DNA from 3 places in the Kluyvera sp. 1366 genome. Region 3 is predicted to be linked to each of the others. Evidence: predicted binding sites of a transcription regulator. Region 3 holds the regulator's gene; each other region holds the start of a gene.
The links. Region 3 encodes PurR, which represses purine synthesis genes. Its sites were predicted from a motif close to CANGCAAACGTTTGCNTG; they were not measured.
Positions count from the first base shown of each region.

Region 1: purM (phosphoribosylformylglycinamidine cyclo-ligase) is a predicted target of PurR. The motif match lies at 1,418-1,435, and genes of this name have one in related genera.
Region 2: rbsD (D-ribose pyranase) is a predicted target of PurR. The motif match lies at 2,051-2,068, and genes of this name have one in related genera.

Region 1 covers NZ_JBTRDW010000003.1:379,637-382,914, reverse strand. The annotation lists gene purN (phosphoribosylglycinamide formyltransferase) at 1-318, opposite strand, end outside; gene purM (phosphoribosylformylglycinamidine cyclo-ligase) at 315-1,355, opposite strand; gene upp (uracil phosphoribosyltransferase) at 1,586-2,212, shown strand; gene uraA (uracil permease) at 2,331-3,278, shown strand, end outside.
Region 2 covers NZ_JBTRDW010000008.1:272,675-275,952, reverse strand. The annotation lists gene rbsC (ribose ABC transporter permease) at 1-105, opposite strand, end outside; gene rbsA (ribose ABC transporter ATP-binding protein RbsA) at 102-1,610, opposite strand; gene rbsD (D-ribose pyranase) at 1,618-2,037, opposite strand; gene ACVLVH_RS19135 (YgiW/YdeI family stress tolerance OB fold protein) at 2,210-2,605, opposite strand; gene qseB (quorum sensing response regulator transcription factor QseB) at 2,786-3,278, shown strand, end outside.
Region 3 covers NZ_JBTRDW010000006.1:44,249-47,526, forward strand. The annotation lists gene ACVLVH_RS14340 (C40 family peptidase) at 1-442, shown strand, start outside; gene cydH (cytochrome bd-I oxidase subunit CydH) at 499-588, opposite strand; gene purR (HTH-type transcriptional repressor PurR) at 863-1,888, shown strand; gene punR (DNA-binding transcriptional activator PunR) at 1,885-2,796, opposite strand; gene punC (purine nucleoside transporter PunC) at 2,907-3,278, shown strand, end outside.

The sequences.
Region 1 (3,278 bases), on a different contig from region 3:
CACCAGACGATCGTGATAGTGCGCGACAAAAGCGCTGCTGAGGATGCGCATATAACCGGCCAGCACCACCAGATCCGGCGCGTAAGCATCAATCTCCTGCATCAGCTGGCGATCAAAGGCTTCGCGGTCGGCAAAATCACTGGCGGCTAACGCAAGTGACGGGACATTGGCTTCCCGCGCGCGCGTTAAACCAAACGCGCTGGCTTTATTACTGAAAACGGCAGCGACGCTGCCGTTGATACGCCCGCTTGCGCAGGCGTCGAGGATGGACTGAAGATTGCTTCCGTTGCCGGAGATCAGTACAACCAGTTTTTTCATGGATTGATAACCACACGCTCTTCGGAATCAGATGCTTTAATCACACCGATTTTCCACGCTTTTTCGCCCGCGTCGGTCATCAGCTGTACCGCTTTATCGGCTTCCGCCGGGCTCAGCGCAATCACCATGCCCACGCCGCAGTTAAAGGTGCGGTACATTTCGTGACGGCTGACGTTGCCCGCCTGCTGCAACCAGCTGAACACAGACGGCCACTGCCAGCTGCTCTCTTCCAGCACCGCCTGGGTGTTATCTGGCAACACGCGCGGGATGTTTTCCCAGAAGCCGCCGCCGGTCAGATGCGAAATCGCATGCACATCAACCTGTTCGATCAGGCTAAGGATGTTTTTCACATAGATGCGGGTTGGCGCCAGCAGGTGATCGGCCAGTGATTTGCCATCCAGCTGTTTGGTGGCCGGATCGGTCTGGCTGACTTCAAGAATCTTGCGCACCAGTGAATAACCGTTCGAGTGTGGACCGCTGGAACCCAACGCGATCAGCACGTCGCCGTCCTGCACTTTCGAACCGTCAATGATCTCTGATTTTTCCACCACGCCGACGCAGAAACCCGCCACGTCGTAATCTTCGCCGTGGTACATGCCCGGCATTTCAGCGGTTTCACCGCCGACCAGCGCACAACCCGACTGCAAGCAACCTTCGGCGATGCCGGTGATCACCGATGACGCGGTATCCACATCCAGCTTGCCGGTCGCGTAATAATCGAGGAAGAACAGCGGCTCAGCACCCTGAACAATCAGATCGTTAACACACATCGCGACCAGATCAATGCCGATGCTGTCGTGGCGTTTGAGATCCATCGCCAGACGCAGCTTGGTGCCGACGCCATCGGTTCCGGAGACCAGCACCGGCTCGCGGTACTTCTGCGGCAGCGCACAGAGCGCGCCGAATCCGCCCAATCCACCCATGACTTCCGGGCGGCGGGTTTTTTTCACTACGCCTTTAATACGGTCAACCAGATCGTTACCAGCATCGATATCAACACCGGCGTCTTTGTAGCTGAGAGAGGTTTTGTCGGTCACTGCGGAATCCCCACGCGAGTTGCGGTTGGTGGCAAAAATTAAGCGCGGCAATTCTAACAGCGCAGGCAAACGTTTGCGAGTCCCATCTCATGCTGCCTTTGCATCGCCTCAGATTTTCGCCAATCCTTAGATGACGCAGGCTATTGACCGATGACAAGTGGCGCAGCAGCGAAAAGGCGGTATAATCCGGCGATTTTTTTTTAGCTCAACTCAATTCCGGGAGAACAATCATGAAGATCGTGGAAGTCAAACACCCGCTGGTCAAACATAAACTGGGCCTGATGCGTGAGCATGATATCAGCACCAAGCGTTTCCGCGAGCTAGCCTCGGAAGTGGGCAGCTTGCTGACCTATGAAGCCACCGCCGATCTGGAAACCGAGCGTGTCACCATCGAAGGCTGGAATGGTCCGGTTGAAATCGATCAGATCAAAGGTAAAAAAATCACCGTGGTTCCGATTCTGCGTGCGGGTCTTGGCATGATGGAAGGCGTGCTTGAGCACGTTCCCAGCGCGCGCATCAGCGTGGTGGGCGTGTATCGTGATGAAGAGACGCTGGAGCCGGTTCCTTATTTCCAGAAGCTGGTTTCGAACATCGAAGAGCGCCTGGCGCTGGTGGTCGACCCGATGCTGGCAACCGGCGGTTCGATGATCGCCACCATCGATCTGCTGAAAAAAGCCGGTTGTACCAGCATTAAAGTGCTGGTGCTGGTGGCCGCACCTGAAGGTATTGCCGCGCTGGAGAAAGCGCATCCGGATGTGGAGCTTTACACCGCATCTATCGATCAGGGATTGAACGAGAAGGGCTACATCATTCCTGGACTCGGCGATGCCGGGGACAAGATTTTCGGAACCAAATAAAAGAAACCAGCCGGCCAGAGAGTCGGCTTTTTTTTGGCAAAAACACAACATTGTCATCCTCGAGTTATTCGAGCCAACGCAGCCATGGCTCGAAGAACGAAGAGGATAGGGGATAATAATGACTCGTCGTGCTATTGGTGTGGGCGAACGTCCGCCACTGTTGCAAACCATTCCACTCAGCTTACAGCATCTGTTCGCCATGTTCGGCGCAACCGTGCTGGTGCCGATTCTGTTCCACATCAACCCGGCCACGGTGTTGCTGTTTAACGGCGTCGGAACGCTGCTCTATCTGTTTATCTGTAAAGGCAAAATCCCCGCTTATCTCGGATCGAGCTTTGCCTTTATTTCGCCGGTGCTGCTGCTATTGCCGTTGGGTTATGAAGTGGCGCTGGGCGGCTTTATTCTCTGCGGTTTGCTGTTCTGTATGGTGGCGCTGATCGTCAAGAAAGCCGGTACCGGCTGGCTGGACGTGATGTTCCCACCGGCAGCGATGGGCGCGATTGTCGCGGTTATCGGTCTGGAACTGGCGGGCGTGGCGGCGAATATGGCCGGCCTGCTGCCTGCTGACGGCACATCGCCAGACAGCAAAACCGTGATCATCTCGATGGTGACGCTGGCGGTGACCGTGTTTGGTTCGGTGCTGTTCCGTGGTTTCCTCGCCATCATCCCGATTTTAGTCGGCGTGTTGGTCGGCTATGCGCTCTCTTACGCGATGGGCATTGTGGACTGGACCGCGGTGGAAAATGCGCCGTGGTTTGCGCTGCCAACCTTCTACACGCCGCGTTTTGAATGGGTGGCGATGCTGACCATTCTGCCAGCCGCACTGGTGGTGATTGCCGAGCACGTGGGTCACTTGGTGGTCACCGCGAATATCGTGAAGAAAGATCTGATCCGCGATCCGGGTCTGCACCGCTCAATGTTCGCTAACGGTTTATCCACCATGATCTCCGGTTTCTTCGGCTCCACGCCGAACACCACTTACGGTGAGAATATCGGTGTAATGGCGATTACCCGCGTGTACAGCACCTGGGTAATTGGCGGCGCGGCGATCTTTGCCATTCTGCTT
Region 2 (3,278 bases), on a different contig from region 3:
GGCAACCACGGCAATCAGCACGATCAATGCAATCAGTGATTTCTGCTCCAGCAGCCAGGCTTTGCTAAACCAACGACGGCTGGCGGGTAAGGTTTGGGTGCTCATACAACTAACTCCTCGCTGTGTTGCTTACCGACTGCCGCCGCCATCAGGGATTCCTGGGTAGCTTGCTCACGGGAAAATTCGCCACTCAGATGGCCTTCATGCATCACCACGATGCGATCGCTCATGCCCAGCACTTCCGGCATTTCCGACGACACCAAAATGATGCTCAGCCCTTCGGCTTTAAACTGGTTAATTAACTGATAAATTTCTTTTTTTGCCCCGACATCGACGCCGCGTGTCGGCTCATCAAGAATCAGCACATCGGGGCGCGTCATCAGGCCACGCGCAATCGCCACTTTTTGCTGATTACCGCCAGATAGCAGACCAATCGGCTGCTCCATTGACGGGGTTTTAACGTTGAACAGGCGGATAAAATCGCCCACCGCCAGCTGCTCGTCGCTGTGGCGCAGGTTGCCCGCGCCAGTGCTGAAATAGCGCAGCGCGGTCAACGACATGTTCTCTTTCACCGACATGCCGAGCACCAGACCATCGCGCTTGCGGTCTTCCGAGATATACACAATGCCGCTGGCGAGGCCATCCTGCGGAGAGCGGGTCACGATCTCGCGGCCGTTCAGCGTCACTTTGCCTTTGCTGCGCGGCAGCGCGCCGTACAGCACTTTCATCAGTTCAGTACGTCCTGCGCCCATCAGACCCGACACGCCAAGGATTTCCCCTTTGCGCAGCGTAAAGCTGACGTTATCAACGCCCGGACCGCTGAGATTTTCCACTTTTAAGCGGATCTCGCCCGGCTGTTGATCGATACGCGGATATTGATCTTCCAGCTTGCGGCCGACCATCATCTCGATCAGGCTCTCTTCGCTGAGATCGCACACCGCGCGTTCGGCAATAAACTGCCCATCGCGGAACACGGTGACGTCATCGCAAATCTCGAAGATCTCTTTCATGCGGTGCGAGATATAGACGATGCCGCAGCCTTGCGCTTTCAGTTCATTGATGACGCGGAACAGCGACAGCGTTTCGGTATCAGTCAGCGCATCGGTCGGTTCATCCATAATGATGACTTTCGACTCGAAGCTGAGCACCTTGGCGATCTCGACCATCTGCTGATCGCCAATCGACAAATCGCCCACCAGCTTGTGGCTGTCGAAACGCAGATTGAGGCGCTTTAATAGCGCATCCGCTTCGGCATACATCTTTTTCCATTCGATGCGGCCAAAGCGGTTAACACATTCGCGGCCAAGGAAGATATTCTCGGCAACAGTCAGTTGCGGAATCAGGTTCAGTTCCTGATGGATAATGCCAATGCCTGCTTCCTGCGACGCTTTCGGGCCAGAGAACGCCACATCCTTACCCAGCCACTGCAGGGAACCGGCATCCATGCTGTAAATGCCGGTCAGCACTTTCATCATGGTGGATTTGCCCGCGCCGTTTTCACCCACCAGCGCCATCACGCGTCCCGGATAAACGGCCAGCGATGCGCCATTCAACGCCTTCACGCCAGGAAACGACTTTTCAATTCCTTTGAGTTGCAATAACGGTTGCATAGCGGCCTCAGAAGGTCACGCCGGCGCTCAGGATGACATTCGCATACGGAGAACACTCTCCGCTGCGAATGACCGCCTGACTACGCTGCGTATGTTGTTTGAATTGTTCATGGCTGGTGTAACGGATGGTGATGACATTCCCCTGGTGCTGTTGCAAGGCTTCGAGCACGGCGAGCAGTGCGCTGTGGAGCTGCGGATTGTGCTGCTTAATCTCCTCCGCCATCAGGGCGCTTTCGACCTGCATCTCCTGCGTGACAACGTCAACTACCTGTAGAAATTCGGGCGTACCCGGCGTTAACGCCAGATCGATGCGCTGTGGACCGGCCGGAATCGGCAAGCCTGCATCTGCAATCGTCAGCGTATCGGTGTGCCCCAGGCGAGCAATCACATGTGAGACTTCAGCGTTTAACAAGCGACCTTTTTTCATTTATTCCACTCCACAGCGAAACGTTTCGCTGATCGGGAGTGTATAAAATGCGCACGGCAACTCAATGACGGCATCACGGAAATGTGATCGCCATCGAAACGTTTCGCTTGTGCCAGAGAGCATTTGAGTTTGGTGGGATTTTGGAGCCGCTGCTGCGGCCCCGAAGATGGGATTACGGCAGTTTACGTACCTGTTTCACGTCCAGTTCGATGGAGTTGAAATCTTTATCCAGTTCGCCGGTCAGTTCTACCTGATCCTTCGGCGTGATGGTCAAACCGTTCCAGCGTTTATGATCGATTTCAACTTTCATGGTGCCGGTGGCATCACGGAACTGATAATCCTCATCACCGATTTGCTTCTCAAGCGTACCGCGCACGGTAATCCAGCTATCGTCTTTCATCTCTTCGGCCTGTTTTACCGTGACAACGCTGGTGTTGTCGGCTTTGAACCCACCGGACTTCACCTGCGCGGATGGCGCATTGGGATCAACAAAGCCACCTTGCTGAGCGGCAAGAACCGGCGTGGCGGCCAGGGCGACAATCGCTAACAGAGCTGCAGACTTTTTCATAATTCACCTCTTTTCCATGAATGTGTCGGTTTACGGGAGCTATTTCACCATAAGGTTCTTAACAGGATCTTAAGAGAATCCGTTTGGCTAATATTCATGAAAAATAGTCTATTTGCCGGGATTTTCGCTGTACAAGAGCAATTGTGCTTCGTATAACTCCGCTTAATAGAAGGAGGGTTGATGCGCATTTTACTGATTGAAGATGACACGCTGATTGGCGACGGTTTGAAAGTCGGGTTGACCAAGCTCGGTTTCAGCGTGGATTGGTTTGTCTCCGGCGAAGCCGGATTTCAGGCGTTGACCGCCGCGCCCTGGGACGCAGTGGTGCTGGATCTGTCGCTGCCCGAACGCGATGGTCTGGATATCCTGCGTCAGTGGCGCCAGCAAGGACACGATGTGCCGGTGCTGATTCTCACCGCGCGCGATGCGCTCGATCAGCGCGTACAGGGATTGCAACTCGGCGCCGACGATTACCTGTGCAAGCCGTTTGCATTAACAGAAGTGGCGGCACGCTTGCAGGCGTTGATCCGTCGCCGTCATGGGCAACTGCAGCCGGAACTGAAACACGGCAACGTGGTAATGGCGCCCGGCAGCCACAGCGTGCTGTGCGATGGCGAACCCGTTAGCCTGAAAAGCCGTGAACTGGCGCTGCTGGAACTGTTTCTGCGTAATC
Region 3 (3,278 bases):
CGGCATCAAAATGAGTAAAGCGCACCGTCAGCGTTATCAAAAAGCGCGTGAAACGGCGATGACCAAATTAATGGGTCAACTCGGCAAACCTTATCAGTGGGGCGGCGCTTCGCCACACACCGGTTTCGATTGCAGCGGCCTGGTGTGGTACGCCTATAAAGATCTGGTGAAATTCAAACTGCCACGCACCGCCAATGAGATGTATCACCTGCGTGATGCGGCACCGATTAAGCGTGAAATGCTGGAGAAAGGCGATCTGGTGTTCTTCCGCATCAACAATCGCGGTACCGCCGACCATGTGGGCGTTTATCTTGGCAATGGCAAATTCATTCAGTCGCCGCGTACCGGCAAAGATATTCAGATTAGCGCATTGGGTGAGGATTACTGGCAGAAACACTATGTGGGCGCGCGTCGTATGATGACGCCAAAAACCATTCGCTAGCTGTTGCGCAACAGACATAAAAAAGCCGGATGCTGTTGTCAGCTCCGGCTTTTTTGTTAATGCATGATCGCGGTAAAGCTGAAGGCGATAATCATCAACAGTGCGCCAACAGTGGTCATTAGCGCCAGCTTCAGGTCGGTATTCATCACAACTCCTTAGTCACACAATTATTAGGGTTAAGACGATTTTCGCATAGCAATAGGCAAAAATCTCGTGTTATCCGCGCCAGCTTGCTAGAATCGCCGCCTTTCGTTGCGCAACAGATTTTGCGCAGGCTGTATTTACAGCGTGATGAAGTGATTTCGCCTGCTAGAACATACCGTTTTGCCCGCTTTTTTGGGCTGTAAAAGCATTAGCAGACGCAAACGTTTAACAATATACTTATCAGTAAGTTGCGATAAGCCCAGGAGCACCATTTTCATGGCAACAATTAAAGATGTCGCAAAACGCGCGGGTGTCTCAACCACCACGGTTTCGCATGTCATCAACAAAACGCGTTTCGTTGCGGAAGAGACGCGTAACGCCGTATGGGAAGCGATCAAAGAATTACATTACTCGCCAAGTGCCGTGGCGCGTAGTCTTAAAGTCAATCACACCAAAACCTTGGGTCTGCTGGCGACCTCCAGCGAAGCGCCCTACTTCGCTGAAATTATCGAAGCGGTGGAGAACCGCTGCTTCGAACGCGGCTATACGCTGATTCTCGGCAATGCTCACAACGATCTGCAAAAGCAGCGCGCTTACCTGTCGATGATGGCGCAAAAGCGCGTCGACGGCTTGCTGGTGATGTGTTCGGAATATCCAGACGATTTGCTGCAGATGCTGGAAGAGAACCGCAATATCCCCATGGTGGTGATGGATTGGGGCGCGTCACGCGGTGATTTCACCGATACCGTGCAGGACAATGCATTTCAGGGCGGCTATCTTGCCGGGCGTTATCTGATTGAACGTGGCCATCGCGATATCGGTGCCATTCCTGGCCAAATGGAGCGCAACACCGGCGGTGGACGTCATGCTGGCTTCCTGCAGGCAATGAACGAAGCGGGCATTACAGTGCGTCCGGAGTGGGTGGTTCAGGGCGACTTTGAGCCTGAATCGGGCTATCAGGCGATGCAACAGATCTTAAATCAGAAACAGCGTCCAACCGCGGTGTTCTGCGGTGGCGATATCATGGCGATGGGCGCGATTTGCGCTGCTGATGAGATGGGTTTGCGCGTACCGCAGGATATCTCGGTGATTGGCTACGATAACGTGCGCAACGCGCGCTATTTCACACCAGCGCTCACCACCGTGCACCAGCCGAAAGCTGAACTGGGCGAAAAAGCGCTGGAAATGCTGCTGGATCGCATCACCAGCAAGCGCGAAGATCCGCAAACTATCGAAGTCCAGCCAACGCTGATTGAACGTCGTTCGGTGGCGTACGGTCCGTTCCGCGACTACCGCCGCTAAGCCGACACTTCGCTGAGCCATTCGTGGTTCAGCGTTTCCGCATCCCCGAGATAAGCCAGTAACCACGCCAGCGCCGGTGACGCGCGCTGTTCTGACCAGCTAACGCAGCACGGACTGTCCGGAAACGCCTGCGGTAGCGCCAGCTCGACCAGTTTTTGGCTGTCCAGCAGTGGACGCGCCAAATGGCCAGGCACCATGCCGACGCACAATCCTGCCAGCAAACAATCCATCCCGGTTTCCCACTCTGGCACCACCAACCGCCGCTGATTATCCAGCGTCCATGTCATACGGCGCGGTAACGCACGCGAGGTATCTTCCAGCACCAGCGATGGCCACGCCCGCAAGGTTTCATCATCCAGCTCCTTGCTGTTAACCAGCGGATGATCAGGGCTCACCACACAACGCCAGTTCAGCGCGCCCATATCCTGAAAGGCAAAACGTCCGCCCACCGGAATGGCCTGGGTTGCGCCAATCGCCACATCCACCCGACCATCAGCCAACGCATCCCACACGCCGTTGAACACTTCGTAGCTGATAATCAGCTCCATATCGGGAAAATGGCGATAGAAGTCCTTCACTAACTGTCGCGTGCGCTGCGGTTTTACAATGCAGTCAACCGCGATGCTCAACTCGCCGCGCCAGCCATTTGCCAGTTGCTGACACTGTCGGCGAGTGGCCAGCATTTTTTTGATAACAGATCGGCCTTCCCGCACAAAATGCTCGCCCGCCGCTGTCATCACCACTTCCCGATGCTGGCGCTCAAACAGCGGCACCGCCAGCCAGGTTTCCAGCTGGCGCACAGTATAACTGACGGCAGAGGGCACGCGATGCAGTTCCTGCGCTGCCGCGCTAAAACTGCCGGTGCGCGCTACTGCATCCACCACTTCAAGCGCATATTCTGACCACATAAATTTGCCTTCAAAAATTTTAACAGCACCATGCAAATATTAGCGTTTCACAAAGCGCGCCGCATCCTTTTACACTCCCCGGCGTTCACCCTGCCCAAAAGAGAATCAACATGTTGTCATCTAAAGCATTTATGCCTTATCTCGCCGTGCTCAGCATGCTCGGCTTTCTTGCCACGGATATGTATTTGCCCGCCTTTGGCGATATGCAGCGTGATTTTGCTAGCGCACCCGGCACCATCAGCGCCAGCCTGAGTCTGTTTCTCGGCGGTTTTGCCTGTGCCCAGGTATTTTGGGGACCGCTATCAGATCGTTATGGACGTAAGCCGATTTTGCTGGCGGGCCTTGCCATCTTCGCCCTCGGTTGTCTGGGAATGCTGTGGGTGACCGATGTCCGCCTGATGCTGGCGCTGCGTTTTATGCAGGCGATTGGCGTGTGTGCGGCTGCCGTAAGCTGGCAGGCGCTGGTGGTGGATCACTATCCA